3 regions of the Streptomyces millisiae genome follow, and region 1 is predicted to be linked to each of the others. Evidence: riboswitches for the same ligand, from Rfam matches in the RefSeq annotation. Region 1 holds a riboswitch; each other region holds the start of a gene.

What was found. Region 1 has a riboswitch for S-adenosylmethionine ahead of thrC (threonine synthase). Riboswitches for the same ligand answer to the same signal wherever they lie in the genome.
Region 2: linked by a shared signal. The riboswitch ahead of RNC47_RS11080 (aminotransferase class V-fold PLP-dependent enzyme) and the one ahead of thrC (threonine synthase) in region 1 are both predicted to bind S-adenosylmethionine.
Region 3: linked by a shared signal. The riboswitch ahead of RNC47_RS18945 (peroxidase-related enzyme) and the one ahead of thrC (threonine synthase) in region 1 are both predicted to bind S-adenosylmethionine.

The regions. Positions count from the first base shown of each region.
Region 1 covers NZ_JAVREM010000118.1:1,759-8,233, forward strand. The annotation lists gene RNC47_RS35025 (cold-shock protein) at 233-436, opposite strand; gene RNC47_RS35030 (MoaD/ThiS family protein) at 897-1,172, opposite strand; gene thrC (threonine synthase) at 1,169-2,458, opposite strand; SAM riboswitch class I at 2,476-2,645, opposite strand; gene RNC47_RS35040 (glucosyl-3-phosphoglycerate synthase) at 2,975-3,940, shown strand; gene RNC47_RS35045 (alpha,alpha-trehalose-phosphate synthase (UDP-forming)) at 4,118-5,539, shown strand; gene RNC47_RS35050 (serine hydrolase domain-containing protein) at 5,763-6,475, opposite strand, start outside.
Region 2 covers NZ_JAVREM010000009.1:67,339-73,813, reverse strand. The annotation lists gene ligD (non-homologous end-joining DNA ligase) at 1-710, opposite strand, end outside; partial or broken gene RNC47_RS11100 (nucleoside deaminase) at 854-1,321, shown strand; gene RNC47_RS11095 (tetratricopeptide repeat protein) at 1,304-1,822, shown strand; gene RNC47_RS11090 (acetamidase/formamidase family protein) at 1,839-3,233, opposite strand; gene RNC47_RS11085 (UdgX family uracil-DNA binding protein) at 3,449-4,090, shown strand; SAM riboswitch class IV at 4,188-4,304, shown strand; gene RNC47_RS11080 (aminotransferase class V-fold PLP-dependent enzyme) at 4,465-5,775, shown strand; gene RNC47_RS11075 (helix-turn-helix domain-containing protein) at 6,026-6,475, opposite strand, start outside.
Region 3 covers NZ_JAVREM010000024.1:41,212-47,686, forward strand. The annotation lists gene RNC47_RS18925 (FAD/NAD(P)-binding protein) at 1-1,022, opposite strand, end outside; gene RNC47_RS18930 (ABC transporter ATP-binding protein) at 1,019-1,822, opposite strand; gene RNC47_RS18935 (FecCD family ABC transporter permease) at 1,819-2,943, opposite strand; gene RNC47_RS18940 (ABC transporter substrate-binding protein) at 2,950-4,023, opposite strand; gene RNC47_RS18945 (peroxidase-related enzyme) at 4,052-5,185, opposite strand; SAM riboswitch class IV at 5,288-5,396, opposite strand; gene RNC47_RS18950 (TIGR03621 family F420-dependent LLM class oxidoreductase) at 5,516-6,469, shown strand.

The DNA.
Region 1 (6,475 bases):
TGGCGCCCGCGACGGACGGTCCACCGACGGGCGGTTCCTTGCCCCACCTGCCGAGCGGACCTCACCGAACCGGTCCTTGCTGTCACTCTCACCCGGAGAGTGCTAACGCCATGATTAGCACTCTCCCCCCGAGAGTGCAAGCGCTCCGGGGGGCGCGAACGCTCCGAGGGCCCGCGCCCGTGGTGCGGGCGCGGGCCCTCGGAGGTGAGGCCGCGGTTAGACGGTCGGCGATTCAGGCGGTCACCCGGACCATGTCGGCCTGTGGCCCCTTCTGACCCTGAGAGATCTCGAACTCGACCCGCTGTCCCTCTTCCAGGGTGCGGTAGCCGTCCATCTGAATCGCGCTGTAGTGGACGAACACGTCCGCACCACCGTCTACCGCGATGAAGCCGTAGCCCTTCTCCGCGTTGAACCACTTGACGGTGCCCTGAGCCATTCCTAACTCCCCATTTTGCTGGCCCTTTCACGAGACCGCACTTCGCGGGCCCGGGTCAGACCTCTCAGACCCAACCCCCGGGCGGTGTGGGGGTGTGCGCCGGAACGCGTCGACCGCCGCTGAATGTATCTGGACGGACGCCCAGTGCAACAGGCCATTCGAGAGAGAATTCTTGGCACGGCAGAACGGGCAAATGCCATATATTAGCTGAAAGTTGAATCAATCACCATGGCCTTATCGCCCCAACCCGACAATTCGTACGTCGATTTTCGGCACAATATTTGCGCCAGCTGTCGCGAATTCATATGCGGCTGGCATCGGCCGGGGGCGACCCGGGGCTCACTCTATCGCCACCGGGACGGCCGACCGCCCCGAGCCGGACGGGCTCGGGGCGGTCGTGGAGCGCGTGTGGAGCTGGGGATTCGCGGCGGTAAAGGCCACTTACCGGACAAACGGAGGCTCAGCCTCCGGCGACGGCCGGGATGATCGACACGCCCGCGCCGTCCGGCGTCGGGGTCAGCAGCCCTTCCGTGAAGCGCACGTCGTCGTCGTTCACATAAACGTTGACGAACCGACGCAACCGGCCTTCGTCGTCCAGCACCCGGGCGGCTATCCCCTGGTGGTTCCGGTCGAGGTCGGCCAGCACCTCGGCCAGCGTCTGCCCGTCGGCCGTCACCTCGGACCGGCCGCCGGTGTACGTGCGCAGGATGGTGGGGATTCGGACGGTCACGCTCATTCCAGGCCAGCCTCTCGGAAGGAGTCCAGGGTGGGACGGATGGTCGCGGTCGGGCCGGTGTCGGCGGCGACCGCGTCCAGGGTCTTGAGACCGTCGCCGGTGTTCACGACGACGGTGGTCAGCGAGGGGTCGAGGGTGCCCTCGGCCAGCAGCTTCCGCGCCACGCCGAGCGTCACGCCGCCCGCCGTCTCGGTGAAGATCCCCTCGGTCCTGGCCAGCAGCTTGATCGCCGAGACGATCTCCTCGTCCGTGACGTCGGCGACCGCGCCGCCCGTGCGGCGCGCGATGTCCAGCACGTAGGGGCCGTCCGCCGGGTTGCCGATGGCCAGCGACTTGGCGATGGTGTTCGGCTTGACCGGCCTTACCACGTCGTGGCCGGCGCGGAAGGCCTGGGAGACCGGCGAGCAGCCCTCGGCCTGGGCACCGAAGATCCGGTACGGCTTCTCCTCGACCAGGCCGGTGGCGATCAGCTCCTTGAGACCCTTGTCGATCTTGGTGAGCTGGGAGCCCGAGGCGATCGGGATGACCAGCTGGTCGGGCAGCTGCCAGCCGAGCTGCTCGCAGATCTCGAAGGCCAGCGTCTTGGAGCCCTCCGCGTAGTAGGGGCGGAGGTTGACGTTGACGAAGCCCCAGCCCTCGCCGAGCGGGTCGCCGATGAGCTCGCTGCAGAAGCGGTTGACGTCGTCGTAGCTGCCCTCGATGGCCACCACCTGGCCGCCGTAGACGGCCGCCATGACCACCTTGCCCTGCTCCAGGTCGTGCGGGATGAAGACGCAGGAGCGCAGGCCGGCGCGGGCCGCGGCGGCGCCGACCGCGCCGGCCAGGTTGCCGGTGGAGGAGCACGACAGGGTGGTGAAACCAAAGGCGCGCGCCGCCTCAAGCGCCTGTGCGACCACTCGGTCCTTGAAGGAGTGGGTCGGGTTTCCCGAGTCGTCCTTGACGTAGAGCGGGCCGGTCACGCCGAGTTCGGCGGCCAGCCGGTCGGCCTTCACCAGCGGGGTGAAGCCGGGGTTCAGATTGGGCTTGCTGGCGACGTCCGCCGGCACGGGGAGCAGCGGCGCGTAGCGCCAGATGCTCTTGGGGCCGGCCTCGATGCGCCGGCGAAGGCCCTCGGGGTCGCCGCTCGGCAGGTCGTACGCGATCTCGAGCGGCCCGAAACAGGAGGCACAGGCGAAGATCGGGCTGAGCGGGAAGCGCTCGCCGCACTCCCGACAGGAGAGCGCCGCGGCGGGGCCGAGATCGACGGCTGCGGTGGGTGACGAGTCGGCTGTGGTCAGCACGGACATGGCTATGGAGGCCCTTCTCCTCATCTTCCCCGGGGCGACTCTCGCCTCAGGCCGGAATTGGCACCTTCCCCACCGGGAGCCTCGCCCGGGGCGCGGTCGTCACCGACCGTCACTCCGCGTCACGAGAACCGGCGGAAGGGTTGCCGGGGCTTCAACGGGCCGTTCCCTCTGCCCCTCTGGATGAGCTCTATGTGGTTGTCGGCGCGGCCCCCGATATGCGGAGGACACCTGCGCTGTTCGAGACTGTAACCGACGCCCCCCAGAATGGCCCGGGCCGTCCGATACGCGAGACACGAGGAGACACGGGAGACAGTGGGCGATCCGGGAGACAGCCGTGCACTGACGCGGGCCTGAGGCCGTCCGCGGCGACCGGGAGAAGTCGGGCCGGAAGCGGCCCCACCGAGAAACATGGTCTCGGTGGATTCGGGTACGCCGGTATAGGGCAGATACGGCCAAACGATGCAATGGTGGCCAAACGAGATCTAATACGGCCGAACGCGAACAGGAGCGACATTCGTGCTGGAAGAGGCAGAGGAGTGGCTGAGCCGCCGGTCCTGGACCGCCGCTGACCGCCCGCTGCCGCGGCTGTTGAACGCGAAGCGGGCAGCAGGGGCGGCAGGGAGCATCAGCGTGGTACTCCCCGCGCTGAACGAGGAGGCGACCGTCGGTGCCATCGTGGAAGCGCTCCGGCGCGACCTGATGGAGCGCGTGCCGCTCATCGATGAACTGCTGGTGGTGGACTCCGGCTCCACCGACCGCACCTCGGAGGCCGCAGCCGCGGCGGGCGCGAAGGTAGTGCACCGCGATGAGATCCTGCCGCGGATGCCGACCGCCCCGGGCAAGGGCGAGGTGCTGTGGCGCTCGCTGATGGCGGCGAGCGGCGAGATCATCTGTTTCGTCGACGCCGACCTGCGGGAGTTCGACTCCACCTTCGTCTCGGGCATAGTCGGGCCCCTGCTCACCGACCCCGACGTGCAGCTGGTCAAGGCCATGTACGACCGGCCGCTCGGCGACAAGCCGGCCGGCGCCCACCAGGGCGGCCGGGTCACCGAGCTGGTCGCCCGACCGCTGCTCAACCTGCACTGGCCCCAGCTGGCCGGCGTGGTCCAGCCGCTGGGCGGCGAGTACGCGGCGCGCCGCTCGCTCCTCGAGCGGCTGCCGTTCCCCGTCGGCTACGGCGTGGAGCTCGGCCTGCTGATCGACACGCTGAACACGGCGGGCCTGGACGCGCTGGCCCAGGTCGACGTGGGGGTGCGCAAGCACCGCCACCAGGACGGGCAGGCGCTCGGCCGGATGGCGGCGGCGATCATGCGGACCGCCCAGTGCCGGCTGCCGGGGTCCGTGCTGCCGATGCGGCTCGACATGACCCAGTTCGACCGCGGCGAGGAGGGCGGCTTCCTGCCCCGCACCCACCTGATCAACGCGGAGGAGCGGCCGCCGATGTCCACCATCCCCGAGTACGCGGCGCGCCAGGCGGCGTAGCCCTGGGAGCCAGGTCGCCGGTGTCACGCGGTGTCCCCCGCCCCCGCCGGGGCGGGGGACACCGCGCCCCGCGGGGAGGGTGGGCGTGACGTGTCGCATGTTTCGCCCGCCCCGCGCCTGGCTAGCCTCGGAAGTGCACTCCTCGCCCCGACACCTCGACCTCCCCAGGGAGTTTCGATGACCACCGAAGTTCTGGTCGCGTCCAACCGCGGCCCGGTCAGCTACTCGGTGGGGGCCGACGGCTCCCTCACCGCGCGGCGCGGTGGCGGCGGGGTCGTGTCGGGGCTGATGGCGCTCGGCCCCCGCGCCGGCACCTGGGTCTGCGCGGCGCTCGGCGACGGCGACCGGGCCGCCGTCGACCGCTTCGGCGCCACGCTGTCGGCCGCCGACACGGACGGCCAGTCGGTCCGGATGCTGCGGATCCCGCCCGCCACCTACGACGCCGCCTACAACGGGGTGGCCAACTCGGTGCTGTGGTTCGTCCACCACCTGCTCTACCAGACGCCGCTCGAGCCCGTCTTCGACGAGGCGTTCGAGGAGCGCTGGGCCGGCTACGAGGCGTACAACGCGGCCTTCGCGGAGGCACTCGCCGAGGAGGCGGGCGAGGGCGCCGCCGTGCTGGTGCAGGACTACCACCTGTCCCTGGTGCCGCGCATGCTGCGCGAGCGCCGCCCCGACCTGCGGATCGGCTTCTTCGCGCACACCCCGTGGGCGCCGCCCGAGCTGTTCCGGGTGCTGCCCGACCCGATCGCCCGCCAGGTGCTGCTCGGCGTCCTGGGCGCCGACCGGGCCGCGTTCCACACCCGCCGCTGGGCGGACGCGTTCGCCGCCTGCTGCGCCGACCAGCTGGGCGTCGGCCTCTCCGGCGACGTGGTGGCGCACGAGGGCGGCACCACCAGGCTCGGGGTGCACGCGCTCGGCGCCGACGCGGAGTTCCTGCGGGAGCGGGCGTTCCGCCCCGACGTGGACGAGCGGCTCGCCGCGCTGCGCGCCGAGATCGGCGACCGGCGCACCATCGTGCGGGTCGACCGCACCGAGCTGTCGAAGAACATCGTGCGCGGGCTGCTGGCCTACCGGCGGCTGCTGACCGACCGGCCCGAGTGGCACGGGCGGGTCACGCACGTCGCGTTCGCCTACCCGTCCCGGCAGGACCTGGCGGTCTACCGCGAGTACACGGCCGAGGTGTCGCGGGTCGCCGAGGCGATCAACGTGGAGTTCGGCACGGCCGACTGGTCCCCGGTGCTGCTGCACGTCAAGGACGACTTCGCGCGCTCGCTCGCCGCCTACCGGCTGGCCGACGTGGCGCTGGTCAACCCCGTCAGGGACGGGATGAACCTGGTGGCCAAGGAGGTCCCGGTGATCTCCGAGGAGGGCGTGGCCCTGGTGCTGTCCCGCGAGGCCGGCGCCGCGGCCGAGCTCGGCGAGGACGCGCTGCTGGTCAACCCGTACGACATCGCGGGCACCGCGCAGGCCCTGCACCGGGCGCTGACCATGCCGCCCGACGAGCGGGCCAGGCGCAGCGAGCGCCTGGCCGCGGCGGCCACGGCACTGCCCCCCACCGACTGGTTCCTCGACCAGCTCTCCGCGCTTCAGGGCTGACGGCCCGGGGGCCGGCCGCCGCCGGGCTCGGCCGGCGGCACGGGACGCGGTGGCTTCGGCAGCGGCTCGGGCGGCGGCGTCGGCTCGTCCGGGCCTGGCGGCATGGGCGGCTCTGGCCCCGGCCGCGGCAGCGGCCCCGGTTCGGGCGGCGGCTTGGGCGGCGGCGGGACGGGTTCACGGTCGTGGTGCGTCACCCGCCCCGAGTGCCCCCCACCGCGCGGAACTAACCGCAGACCGCGCGATCGATCATGGCGACCGTGGCCTCCGCCTGCTCCAGGAAACGCTCCTGGTCGCCGAGCCGGGTGGTGAACACGGCGGCGGCGGCCGACACCTCGCCGTCGGGCGTGACGGCGGCCTCGGACGAGGTGCCGAACGAGGTGCCGCCGTGGTACCAGACCCCGCCGTCGCAGCCCTCGGCCGGCCGCCAGGCTATGCCGAGCCCGTATCCCGCGCCTGGCGAGCCGAAGTCGGCCGGCACGGTGGTGCGCATCTGCGCCAACTGCTCGGCCGGCAGCAGCGTGCCGTCCATCAGGGCCCGCAGGAAGGTGTTCATGTCGCTCGTGGTGGAGACGATGCCGCCGTCGGCGCCGCCGCCCACGGAGAGCGTGGTGTCGGTGAGCTCCTCCTGGCCGGGGAACTGCAGATAGCCGGTGGCGGTGGGCTGCGGCACGTAGGAGGAGCTCCGCATGGTCATGGTGTGGCGCAGGTCGAGCGGCTCGATGATCCGCTCGTGCGCCTCCTGCTCCCAGGGGTGCCCGGTGGCCCGCTCGATGATCATGCCGGCCAGCACGTAGTTGGTGTTGGAGTACGCCCACCGCGTCTCGGCGCCGGGATCCCGCGCGTCCGGCAGCCAACCGGGGGCGCGCGTCATCGCCAACGCGACCTGCTCCTCCGGCGTCTGCGCCGTGAATCGTTGCGCGAGATAGTTCTCGGGCG
Region 2 (6,475 bases), on a different contig from region 1:
CCGAGCAGCAGCGAGCCGATGGTGCCGCCGCGCCTGCCCTCGCCCGGCTGCCAGCCGCCGAGCACCACCTCCCTGGCCGTGAACAGCGCCTTCTTCACCCACAGCCGGGAGCGCCGCCCCGGCAGGTAGCGGGAGTCGAGCCGCTTGGCGATCACCCCCTCCAGGCCGTGCTCGCGGGCGACGTCCACCAGCCGCGCCGGCTCGATCTCCTCGCCCGTGTAGTGCGGCGGCACCGCGATCCCGGGCGCGGTGTCGAGGCCGAGGTCGGCGAGTCGCTCCCGCCGGACGCGGTAGGGCTCGTCCAGCAGGGGCCGCCCATCGACCCGCAGCACGTCGAAGGCGAAGTACGTCACCGGCACCCGGGCCAGCAGGCCGGCGGCCGGTCGCCGCTGGTGGCGGCGCTGGAGCAGCCCGAAGTCCGGGCGGCCCGCCTCGTCGAGGGCGACGATCTCGCCGTCGAGCACCAGGCCGCCCCGCGCGCCGAGCGCCTCCGGCACGACGCCGGCGAGCTCCGGGTAGGTGGCGCCGAGGTCGTGGCCGTTGCGACTGGTGAGCCGGGTGCGGCCGGCGGGTCCCGCGCACAGGCAGCAGCGGTAGCCGTCCCACTTGAACTCGTAGCCCCAGGGCCCGGTCGGCGGCTCGCCGTCGACCGCCAGTATCGGCTCCACCGCGTCCGGCACGCCCGCCAGCGGGCTCCGCTCCCGTTCCATGCCCCCAGTAGAGGCGGGCGGGGCGCGGGCCCGGCCGCCGGGACGCCGCCGAGCTGCCCGTTTTCCGTTCGAACGGCGCAGGGCGGCGACGTATCCTGACCGCCGCGCGCCCGCAGGCGCGGGGTAGGAAGCGGGAGGACACGATGGTGAACGAGGCCGACCTGCGGCATCTGCGACGCTGCGTCGAGCTGGCCGCCGAGGCGTTGGCGGCGGGTGACGAGCCGTTCGGCTCCGTGCTGGTGGCCGGCGACGGGACGGCGCTGGCCGAGGACCACAACCGGGTGGCCGGCGGCGACCACACCCGGCACCCGGAGTTCGCGCTGGCCCGCTGGGCGGCGGCCAACCTGAGCCCGGCCGAGCGGGCGGCCGCGACGGTCTACACCTCGGGCGAGCACTGCCCGATGTGCGCGGCCGCACACGCCTGGGTCGGTCTCGGGCGGGTCGTCTACGCCAGCTCGTCCGAACAACTGGGGGAGTGGCTGGGCGCGTTGGGCGTCCCGGCGCCGCCGGTGCGGACGCTGCCGATCCCCGAGGTGGCGCCGGGCGTGACGGTCGAGGGCCCGGTGCCCGAACTGGCCGAGGAGGTACGCGAGTTGCACCGGGCCTTCCATGGCGAGCCGAACTGGGAGCGCCGGGTGGCCCAGGCGTGGCTCTCGATCGACGAGCACGACGAGGCAGAGTTCCGGGCGCTGATCGAGAGCCTGGCGGCGGAGCTTCCCGAGGACAGCGCGCTCGCCGCGTTCGAGCGCGGCTGCGCCCACGACTCCACCGGCCAGCCGGAGCGCGCCGTGCCGGAGTACCGGCGGGCGCTCGAACTCGGCCTGACCGGGGTGCGGCGGCGCCGCGCGGTCTGCCAACTGGCCAGCTCGCTGCGGAACCTCGGCCGCCCCGAGGAGAGCGTGGAACTGCTGACCGCGGAGCTGGCCCGCACCTCCGACCTCATGGACGGCGCCGTCCGCGCGACCCTCGCGCTGGCCCTCACCGACGTCGGCCGCGAACGCGAGGCCGTCTCCGTCGCCCTCACCGCCCTGGCCCCCCACCTGCCGCGCTACCAGCGGTCCATGGCCAACTACGCCAGGGCTCTCGCCGAGCAGCCGTCCACCGCGGGGTAGGCCGGGCGGCTCCCGCTCACTCGCCGAAGTGGTCCTTGGGGATCACGCCGTGGACGCCGACCGTGCGGTCGACCACCTGGGAGATGTGGAAGTCGGCCGCCGCCGAGAGGTAGGCGTAGGCCGTGGCGCGGTCCATGCCCAGGTCGTGTTCGAGGAAGTCGAGCGCGTTGACCACGGCCCGGCGCATGGCGGTGTCCAGGTCGCCGATCTGGCCGCCCTGGCTGCCGTCCGGGTCGGAGAGACCCACCGGCAGCCACGCGTCCTCGGTCTCGCCGAAGGGATAGCGGAAGGCGACCGAGGGCGCGTCGCCCGAGCCCGGCTTGCAGACGGTGAGCCGGAACGTCGAGCGCAGCGAACCCTCCACGGCGGTCAGCGCCACCTCGCCGTCGGCCATGGCGAAGTGCGGGTCGCCGGTGTAGAAGAGGGCGCCCTCGGCGAAGACCGGCAGGTAGAGCGTGGCGCCCTCGCGCAGCAGGTTGATGTCGATGTTGCCGCCGCCGAGCGTGGGCGGGATGGAGTTGAGCGCCGGGTCGTCGAGCGCGGCGGCCTCGGCGAAGGCCACGCCCATCGTGCCCATGTGCGGCCGCAGCGGGAACGTGACCTCGCGGCCGCGCCGCGAGCCGCGCGGCAGCACCCCGTTCAGCGCGCCGTCCCGGCCGCGCCGCACCGGCGTGAACACCGAGACGTTGCCGTACTCGGCCGGGTCGCCGCCGGGGCGGCCGTCCGTGGCCACCGGCGGCATCACCTCGTCGAGCGTGATCCCGTCCGGCGCCGAGCCGTCGGGGCGGCGGCCGAGCGCGCCCTTGCCGTGCCGGCTCGATATCACGCCGTACGGCACACGGGGGAGCAGCGAGAGCGGCTCCACCTTCAGCACGTCCCCGGGCTCGGCGCCGGCCACCTGGATCGGGCCGGTGATGACGTGCGGGCCGTCGGCGTCGAAGTCGCGCTCGGTGCGGTCGTACTCGGCGGCGATGGCGATCGCGTCGCTCAGCACCTGGCCGCGGGGCACGTCGTGGCCGCCGAAGAAGGCCACCGGGTCGCGGCCCTGATCCTCCAGGAGGCCCTCGTGCGAGAGCGAGTCCACGGTCACCGTCTCGCCCGAGCGGATCCGCAGCACCGGCTCGCTGTCCACGGCCGGCGTGTAGCCCCAGCGGACCTGGTCGGGGAGCGACGGCAGGTAGTGCCGGCCGTGGATGGGGCCGCGGTGGGGCTGCAGGATCTCGCGCGGGTGGTCGGCGCGCGATCCGGCGCCCGCGTCGCGCGTCGCCGCCGCGGCCGGGGCGGCGGCCGTGAGGCCGGTGGCGGTGCCGGCCGCGGTCACGGCGCCGGCGGCCTGCAGGAAGCGGCGGCGGCCGAGGGCCGCGATCAGCGTGTCCCGGGCGGTGGCGGCGTGCTCTTCTGGGGTGCTCATGGTGGGGCTCCTGTTCCGCCCGGGCACGAGCGGTCCGCCCCGGGCCAGCCGTCACCCTAGGTGAGCTTCGGGCCCTCATCGGCGGCTGTGCGTGATCGACCCATGCTTCTTACCCGCAGGTAACACGCCGGCCGTCCGGCGGCGCCCGAGGACACACCGCCGAAACGAGGGGTGGACCGGGGGATGGCTCGCCGCCGGCCGGGTACTCGCGGGCCGTGTCGGAACCCGAGTCCTATGACGCCGGCCCCTACGTCCCGGAAGGCGCCGGGCTGCCCGAGCTGCGCAGCGCCGCCGCCGACTGCCACGGCTGCCCGCTCTACCGCGACGCCACCCAGACCGTGTTCGGCGCCGGCGAGCCGACGGCCCGCCTGGTACTGGTCGGCGAGGAGCCCGGCGACCAGGAGGACCGGCGGGGCGCGCCGTTCGTCGGTCCGGCCGGCCGGGTGCTCGACCGGGCGCTCGTCGACGCCGGCATCGACCCGGACGACGCGTACCTCACCAACGCCGTCAAGCACTTCAAGTTCGCGCCCCGGGGCAAGCGCCGCATCCACAAGCCGCCGACGCTGCGCGAGGCGGCCGCCTGCCGGCCCTGGCTCACCGCCGAACTCCGCCTGATCGAACCCGAGGTGATCGTGGCGCTCGGCGCCACCGCGGGCAAGGCGCTGCTCGGCTCCTCGTTCCGGGTGACCAGGCAGCGCGGAACACGGCTGCCGTGGTCGGGCGAGGGCGCGGACACGGTGGTCGCCACCATCCACCCGTCGGCCGTGCTGCGCGCCGACGACGCGGAGCGCGAGGCCGCCTACGCCGGTCTCGTGGCCGACCTGAAGGTGGCCGCCCGCGCCCTGGCGGGGGCCTGACCACCGGGTTTCCCCCGAGGGCCGCGTGGCGGGGGCTCGTCCGAGGAGTGAGACACCCCGGGCGGGCGGGCGAACCCTGTGCCAGAATCCTCGGCGAGGTCACGAGTGACAGCGACCACGGCCCCGGCCCGCTGTCCGGCAACCCTCCGTCGTGGCGGGGTGCCCCGGGTGATGACCGGGTCGCGAGCAGCAGGGCTCGCGGCAAGTGCGGCCCAGAAGGAGCTCCCTCGTGCGAATGCGAATGCGGTAGAGCGTCACGCTCCCCCCCCCCTCGTCTTCCTTCCCTTCACCCTCCCTTTCTCTCGTTACCCGCCTTCTCGCGCCGTCGGCCACCCGCGAGGCCGTCGGGCGCGCCTGCCCACGGAGACGTGCTCATGACCACCAGCTGTGCCCCCGTCGCCCCCGCCGCCCCCAGCACCACCGCCGTCCCCGCCAGCCTTGAGGTGCTCAGCGCCGGCGTCCGCGCCCCGCTCGCCGGCGGCGGCGACGTCGAGTACGCCGCGCTCGACTACGCGGCGTCCGCGCCCGTGCTGCGCCGCGTCTGGGAGGAGGTGGCCGAGTACGCGCCGTACTACGGCAGCGTGCACCGGGGCACCGGGCACCTCTCGCGGCTCTCCACCGAGCTCTTCGAGCGCAGCCGGGAGACCGTCGCCGCGTTCCTCGACTGTCGCCCGGCCGACCAGGTGGTCTTCACCCGCTCCACCACCGACTCGCTCAACCTGCTGGCCGCCGCACTGCCCGCCGGCACCCGGGTGTTCGTCTTCGAGACCGAGCACCACGCGGCGCTGCTGCCGTGGGCCCGCCACGGCCACCAGGTCACCTACCTCGACGCCCCGCACTCGCCCCGCCACGCCGTCGAGATCGCCGAGTCGGCGCTCGCGGCCCGCCCCGAGGCCGGGGGACCGGCGCTGCTGTGCGTCACCGGCGCCTCCAACGTCACCGGCGAGCTGTGGCCGGTCGCCGAACTCGCCGCCGCCGCGCACCGCCACGGGGCCAGGATCGTGCTCGACGCCGCCCAACTGGCCCCGCACCGGCCGGTCAGCGTGCGACGACTCGACGTGGACTGGGTGGCGTTCTCCGGGCACAAGCTCTACGCCCCCTTCGGCGCCGGCGTGTTGGCCGGCCGCGCCGACTGGCTCACCACCGCCGCGCCCTACCTGGCCGGCGGCGGCGCCACCCGCGTCGTCAACCGGCGCACCGACGGCGGCGTGCACGTCCAGTGGGCCGAGGACGAGGCCAGGCACGAGGCCGGCTCGCCCAACGTCATCGGCGCCTTCGCCATCGCCGCCGCCTGTCGTGCCCTCACCGAGGCCGGCCACGAGACGCTGGTCGCCCACGAGCAGGAGCTGCTCGCCGTGCTCCGCGAGGGGCTGGCGGAGATCCCGGCGGTCAGGGAACTGTCCCTGTTCGGGCCGGCGGCGGACCGCGTCGCCGTCTCCTCCTTCACGGTGGCCGGCCACGACAACGGGCAGCTCGCGGTGGAGCTCTCCGAGCGCTTCGGCATCGGCGTGCGCTCCGGGATGTTCTGCGCCCAGCCACTGGTCCGCAGGCTGCTCGGCGCCTCGGCGGAGTCCACCGAGGAGTGCGACGGACCGCTCCAGGCGCTCCGCGTCAGCTTCGGCGCCGGCACCCCGCGGGAGCACGTCACCCGGCTCGTCGACGCGGTTTCAACCCTGGCGGGCTGAAGGGGCCGCCGCGCGGTCTCCCGCGCCGGGGCGCCACGGCCCTCCGGTCGGTGGGCGGGCTCGCCTGCCCGGGCGCGCCCGCAGGCCGCGCCCGGGCGTCTTCCCCCTGGCCGGCGCGCTCAGCCCTCCCCCGAGGTGTGAGCTGAGCGGCGCCGTCGCACCACAAAGCTAGAAGGTGCGAAAGACCCCCACCACCGTGCACGCCGCCCTGCCGCCGCCGGCGACCGTGCACGCCGCACCCGGCGCCGGGTCAGGTCGCCCCCGTCGAGCGCAGCGCGTGCACGAGGTCGTGGATCCCGGCCCCGGTGCTCAACAGGTCGCGGCCCAGCAGCCGTTCGGCCACCCTGAGCCGCGCCCGCACCGTGTTCCTGCTGATCCCGAGGCGGTGCGCGGCACGGCGCGCGTCCGCGTTCTCGTCGATCCAGGCCCGCAGGGTCGCGAACAGCTCGCGGTGCTCGGGCCGCCGCAGCGGCGCGAGCAGCGCCGTGGCCCACGCGGTCGCCGCCGGGGTCCGCAGCAGCTCGTCCAGCGTCGGGGCCGGTGACCCCCGCGCGTCGCCGGCCGGCGACGCGGCGACCGCCAGCGCCAGCGCGAGCGAGGCCCGGGCGCCGACGTCCCGCAGATCGAGGCCGAGGGCGCGCTCGACCTCCCCGAGGCGCGCGGTGACCGTGTTCCGGCCGATGCCGAGCAGCCGCGCCAC
Region 3 (6,475 bases), on a different contig from region 1:
CGGTGCGCGAGCAGGGTGGAGAGGTGCGCCCAGGCGAACTCCCTGGCGAGCCGCGGCCACACGTCGCGGCGGAAGTCCTGCCCGCGGCCGGCGGCCGTCCGCTCGAACCAGTCGCGGGTGGCGAGCCGGGGCTCGTACCGGGGCGGGAACCCCGTCGGGTAGGTCGCCTTCGACCGGTACGGCAGGCCGCGCCGCGAGCCGGCCACCAGGTGCGGCTCGCGGCCGCTCGGCAGGTAGCGCAGCCGCGCCGGTCGCGCCGGGTCGCCGGCGGGCTCGAAGCGGCCGCCGCGCCCCTCGGTGAGCAGCGCGACGACGTCGAAGAAGTTGGCGCCCAGCCCCGCCACCAGCACGGTCTCGCCGGCCGGCACCAGGTCCCAGTCGCGTTCCGCGGGCATGCCGGGCTCGACGTAGACGAGGCCGTCGCGTTCGGCGGCCGCCACCAGGGACCGCACCCGCGGCGAGCGCTTGGCCTGCACCATGCCCTGGGCCAGCACGACGACGCGGCCGGTCAGCTCGTGACCGTCGGCCAGCCGGACGGCGCGGGACCCGTCCGGGGCCGGCGCCAGGTCCACGGCGGTGCCGATCAGCCGGGTGACCGCCACCCGGCCCGTGGCCTCGGCCCGCGCCAACTGCTCCCGGTAGTACACGCCCTGGATCCGGCGGGTCGGGTAGGACCACGGGCGCAGCTCGGCGGCCTCCGCGGCCACCCAGGCGGGGCGGTCCGGCGGCGGGCTGCTCTCGCGCGCCCAGGTGATCAGGTCGGGGCCCGGCGTCACCGGGCCCGTCATGGGCGTGGACTCGTCGGTGTAGATGGTGGTGTGGGCGCTGTAGGTGTTGTTGAGGAGCAGCGGGGACTGGTCCGTGCGCCAGGTGGCGCCGGCGCCGACCTCCACCCGGTCCACCACGGCCACCCGCACCGGCGGCGCGCCGGCCGGGTGCCGGGCGGCCAGCCGCTCCACGACGGCGACCGCGCGGGGGCCGCCGCCGACCACGACCGCGTCGAAGGCGGCGGCGGCCGTCACGCCGACTCCGCGGCCGTCGCCGTCGCCGGCAGCGGTTCCAGCGCCGCCGGCCGCACCTCGACGCCGTTCTCGCCCCGGGTGACCCGGACGTCGAGTCCGTAGACCCGGCTGAGCACGGCGGCGTCGAACGCCTCGGCCGGCGGCCCGTCCGCGACGACGCGCCCGCCGTCCAGCAGGACCGCCTGGTCGCAGAAGTGCGCCGCGTGGTTGAGGTCGTGGATGGCGATCAGCGCGGTGACGCCCTCCTCCCGGGTCACGGAGCGGACGATCTGCAGCGTCTCGATCTGGTACCGCAGGTCGAGCGCGGACGTCGGCTCGTCCAGCAGCAGCACCCGTGGCCGCTGGGCCAGGGCGCGGGCGATGAGCACCCGCTGGGCCTGCCCGCCGGAGAGCTGGGACAGCGGCCGGTCGGCAAGATCGGTCAGGCCGAGCCGGTCGATCGCGGCGTCCACGACCTCCCAGTCGCGCCGGGTGGGTCGCAGCCCGATGTGCGGGGTGCGGCCGAGCAGCACGGCCTCCCGCACGGTCTGCTCGAAGGGCGTCGCGCCCGACTGCGGGACGTAGGCGACCACGCGCGCGTGCTCGCGGCGGGAGACGGCCAGCAGGTCCTGGCCGGCGAAGGAGACGGTGCCGCCGGCCGGCGCGAGCACCCGGGCGATGATCTTGGTGAGGGTGGACTTCCCCGAACCGTTCGGGCCCAGCAGGGCGCAGAAGCCGCCCTCCGCCACCCGGAGGTCGACGCCCTCCAGGACCGGGTTGCGCCGGTAGGCGAACCGGACCGACGCGACTTCGAGACTCACTGGGCGGCCCTCCTGGTCAGGATCAGGTTGATGAACACGGGGGCGCCGATGAAGGCGACGACGATGCCGACCGGGATCACCGAAGGCGCCAGCACGGTGCGCCCCACCGTGTCCGCGACCACCAGCAGCAGCCCTCCGGTGAGGAAGGAGAACGGCAGCAGGTAGCGGTGGTCGGCGCCGATCGCCAGGCGGGCGATGTGCGGTCCCACCAGGCCGACGAAGCCGATCACGCCGCAGAAGGACACCACGACCGCCGCCAGCACCACCGAGACCACGATCAGCCCCACCCGCACCGCGGTGACGTTGACGCCGAGGCTCTTGGCCGCGTCGTCGCCGGCGAAGGCGATGGCGTTGAGGTCGCGGCTGAACCAGAGCAGCAGCGGCAGCGCCGCCAGCGCGAAGCAGCCCACCACCAGGACGTCGTTCCAGCCGGCGTCGTTCACCGAGCCGAAGGTCCAGCGCACGATGGCCTGGAGGGTGTTCTCGTCGGCCACGAACTGCAGGGCGGCGGTCATCGCCTCGAAGAGCTGGGTGAGCGCGATGCCGAGCAGCAGCAGGGTGGCGGCGGACATCGCCTTGGCGGAGGCCAGGCCGAGGACCAGCGCGGAGACCGCCAGCGCGGTGCCGAGCGCGCTGCCGATGACCAGCCACGAACCCGATCCCGCGGAGCCGCCGGTGACGAGGATCGCCAGCGCGGCGCCGAACGCGGCGGCCGGCGAGACGCCCAGCGTGAACGGGCTGACCAGCGGGTTGCGCAGCAGGCCCTGCATGACCACGCCCGCCATCGAGAGCGCCGCGCCGGCCGCGAAGGCGAGCAGCACCCGGGGCAGCCGCAGGTTGATGATGACCGAGTAGGTCTGGGCGAAGTCGGCGTCCAGCACGCCGCCGAACACGCGGAGGCGGACCGCGCGCCACACGTCGGACAGCCCGGCGTCGGTCGTGCCGGCCGTGACGCACCAGGCGATGACGAGGACGGACAGCACCGTGCCGGCCCAGAGCACCGCCGGCCGACCCGTCCACGCCCGGCGCCGCCGCTCCCGCCCCTCGGACGGCTCGGACGGCTCGGGGGCCGGCGCGCGGGGGACGGGTGCCGCCGCCGTCTCGCCAGCTGAGATGCTCATCTCGCGTCAGCTCACCTTCTGGATGTACGCGTCCTCGCCGGGGAACTCCGTGCCCTGGAACTCCTCGGCCCACCGCGCCAGGTAGTCGCCGGGCTCGACGTCGGCGAACTCCTCGGGGTGCAGCCAACTCGCCAGGTAGAGCGCCCCGATGGCCTTGGACAGGCCGCTGGTGGCCCAGCCGTTGGTCACGAAGACCCGGTCGCCCGTGGTCGCCGAGAGGTCCTGCCAGCCGGCCCGCCCGAGCAGCTCGTCGCGCAGCGTGTCGAACCGCTCCTGCCCCGTCGGCTCGGCGGAGGGCCCGAACTCGTGGACCACGACCTCCGGATCGCGCTCCAGGATCGCGGCGGGGTCCACCGTCGTCTCGGACTGCTCGTCCCCGCCGGTGTCCAGGTCGCCGAAGACGTTCTCGCCGCCCGCGGCCACGATGATCTGGTCGAAGCCCGAGCCGGGCAGCCCGGTCAGGTACGGCTGCTCGGTCTCCCAGTACACGCGCACCGGCTCGGTGCCGGCCACCCGCTCGTCGATCAGCCCGAAGATCTCGTCGTAGAAGCCGGAGACCCGCTCGGCACCCGCCGGCTCGCCGAAGACCTCGCCCAGCAGGTCCACGGTCTCGTGGAACACGTCGAAGTCCCAGGCGGTGGCCACCACCACGGGGATACCGAAGGACTCGAGCTGCTCGCTGGCCTCCTGCCAGGCCCCGTTGCGGGGCAGGATGAACACGTCGGGGTCGAGTTCGACGACCGACTCGTAGTTGATCTCCTGGAGATCCTCGCTGACCACCTCGTCGTCGGCGATGTCCAGGTAGGGCAGCCGGGTCTGCGAGACCCGGTCGAAGCCCACGACCCGGTCGCCCGCCCCGATGGCCTGGGCGAACTCGTTGCCGTAGCTGTTCAGGACGACCGCGCGCTCGGCGGGCCCGTCGAGCTCCACGGTGCGGCCGACGTCGTCGACGACGGTGAGCGAGCCCTCGCGGTCACCGCTGCTCTCCTCCGCTGTGTCCTCGGTGGTGACGGTCCCGCAGGCGCCGGCGAGGAGCGCTACGGCGGTCGCGGCGGTCAGGGCGGACAGGCGTTGTCTCATGACGATTCCGTTCTGTTCTCGGGTCGGATCAGGGCCAGTAGGGATCGCCGAGGCTGAGCATCAGCCGGTTCGCCCAGGCGAAGAAGGCCGTGGCCGACACCAGGTCGGTCAACTCGACGTCGGTGAGCCCCACGGCGCGCAGCCGGTCCACGTGCGCGGTGGTGGCGCTGACCGGGGTGGTGGCGAGCGCCGCGGCGAACTCGACGATCGCGGCCCAGCGGGCGTCCTGCCCCTCGGCCAGCGGGGCGGTCTCCAGGGGCAGCCAGTCGGCGTCCCGCTCCAGCGAGACCGCGAGCAGCCGGTCCACGTCCGCCGGCCGCTTGGACATCTGGGCGGACTTCCGGGCGTGCACGGAGGCGCAGTACACGCAGTCGGTCACCTTGCTGGTCGCCGCCGCGGCGAGCTCGCGCTCGGCGCGCGGCAGGCCCTCGGTGGTGGCGAAGATCGCGGCGTCCAGCGCGGTGCGGGCCGCCAGCACCCTGGGCAGCCGGGCCAGCAGCCGGAAGTACTCGCCGTTGGTCTTGCCCCGGAACGAGGCCTCCTGCTCCTCCGTCAGCTCCTCGGTCGGCACCGGCGGCACCCACGCCGTCCAGGACAGCAGCTCCCTGGTGTACTCGACGGGACGCTCACGCCCGTTGGACGCCGTCCGCGCGGTGCTCTTGACCCGCCCACGCCCGGGCGTGGCCCGCCCCGGCGCCGCCGCCCCGACCGGTTCCCTGCCCTCGATCAGCCGCAGCCCCTGGATCGCCCGCGCCTGGAACGCGGTGAACGCCGCGACCTGCGAGATCGCCACGATCTCGTCCGGCGACCACCCCGCCTCGACCAGCCGCTCCAGATCCGCGCGGGTGGCCAACGCCGGCGAGACGGTGATCAGGTCGACATGGGCCACCGCCGCCCGCAGCGCCGGGTCCTCGGGAAGCTCGTCCGCCCACAGCGCCGGGTCACCGCCCCGCTCCGCGTGCTCCTGAACCAGCTCTTCCACGCCGTGCCGCCGCGCGGCCAACGCGGCCAGGCCGCGCCGCACCGGCACCTCGTCGCCGAACAGCGCCTCTCCGGCCTGCTGGGCCCGCGCCGCCACCAACGGCTTGGTGCCGCGCGCCGCCTCGATCCCCTCCCCGAGACCGGCCAGCCGCCCGATGTCGTCCTGCTCCGTGGTGCCCATGAACTCCGCCTCGCCGTGCCTGCTCACTGAAGGCCGAGGCACGGGCAAACCGCTCGGCCGTCCACATTTCAAGACGGAGTTCTCACCATGCGAGAACTCACCGGAGCACGCTTGCCGCATCACCGCAGCCGGGTCGTCTCCCCGGGGGCACCCCACCGTGCAGGAGGGTTGCCGGCCAGCTAGCCGGGGCTTCACGCTGGCACTCTTGACCTGCGCGGAAAAGTAGCCGACGAAAACGCCCCAGAGAACCCGCTGTCCGCCATATGAGACATGCGTCCACGCGCCGGGTGGCACCTGGTCCGCGCCTCACATCTCCGACACGATGACGCGATGCGTCCCTTCCGCTTCCTCACCGCGCTCGCCCGACCCCACGACGGACCTGGCCTCGCCGCCCACGCGCGTCGTGCCGAGGCCATCGGCTACAGCGCCCTGGTGATCCCGGACCACCTGCTGGCCCAGTACGCGCCGATCCCCGTCCTCGCCTCCGCCGCCGCGGCGACCGAGACGCTCCGCGTCGGCACCTTCGTGTTCAACACCAACCTGCGGCACCCCGCCGTCCTGGCCCAGGAACTCGCGACGCTCGACCGCCTCTCCGGCGGCCGCCTGGAGATCGGCCTCGGAGCCGGCTGGAACAAGCCCGAGCACGACGCGATCGGCATCCCCTTCGAGCCCGTCGCCACCCGGGTCGCCAGACTCACCGAAGCCATCCGGGTCCTCAAGGGCTGCTTCGCCGACGAGAGGTTCTCCTTCGCCGGCGAGCACTACACCATCACCGACTACGACGCGCAGCCCAAGCCGGTCCAGCGCCCGCACCCGCCGTTCTTCGTCGGCGGCGGCGGAAGGCGACTGCTCACGCTCGCCGCCCGGGAGGCGGGGATCGTCGGCCTGGCGCCGCGACTCGGGAAGGACGCGCAGGGCCTGCCGACCCTCGACGCACCGAGCATCACCCTCGCCGCCACCGAGGAGAAGATCGGCTGGATCCGCGAGGCGGCCGGCGACCGCTTCCCCGAGCTCGAACTGAACAGCTACCCGACCGGCGGCCCGATGGTCCTCACCCACGACGCCAGGGGCGAGACCCGCAGACGAGCCGACCAACTCCGCGAACGCACCGGCGTCGAACTCACCGCCGAGGAGCTCGCGGAGTCCCCGCACGTGTTCATCGGCTCCCTCAAGGAACTCACCCGCAAGTTCGTCGACCTGCGCGAACGCCTCGGCATCAGTTCCTTCCTCCTCGACGACATGGAGACCTTCGCCCCGATCGTCGAGGAGTTGGCGGGCCGCTGACCGCCC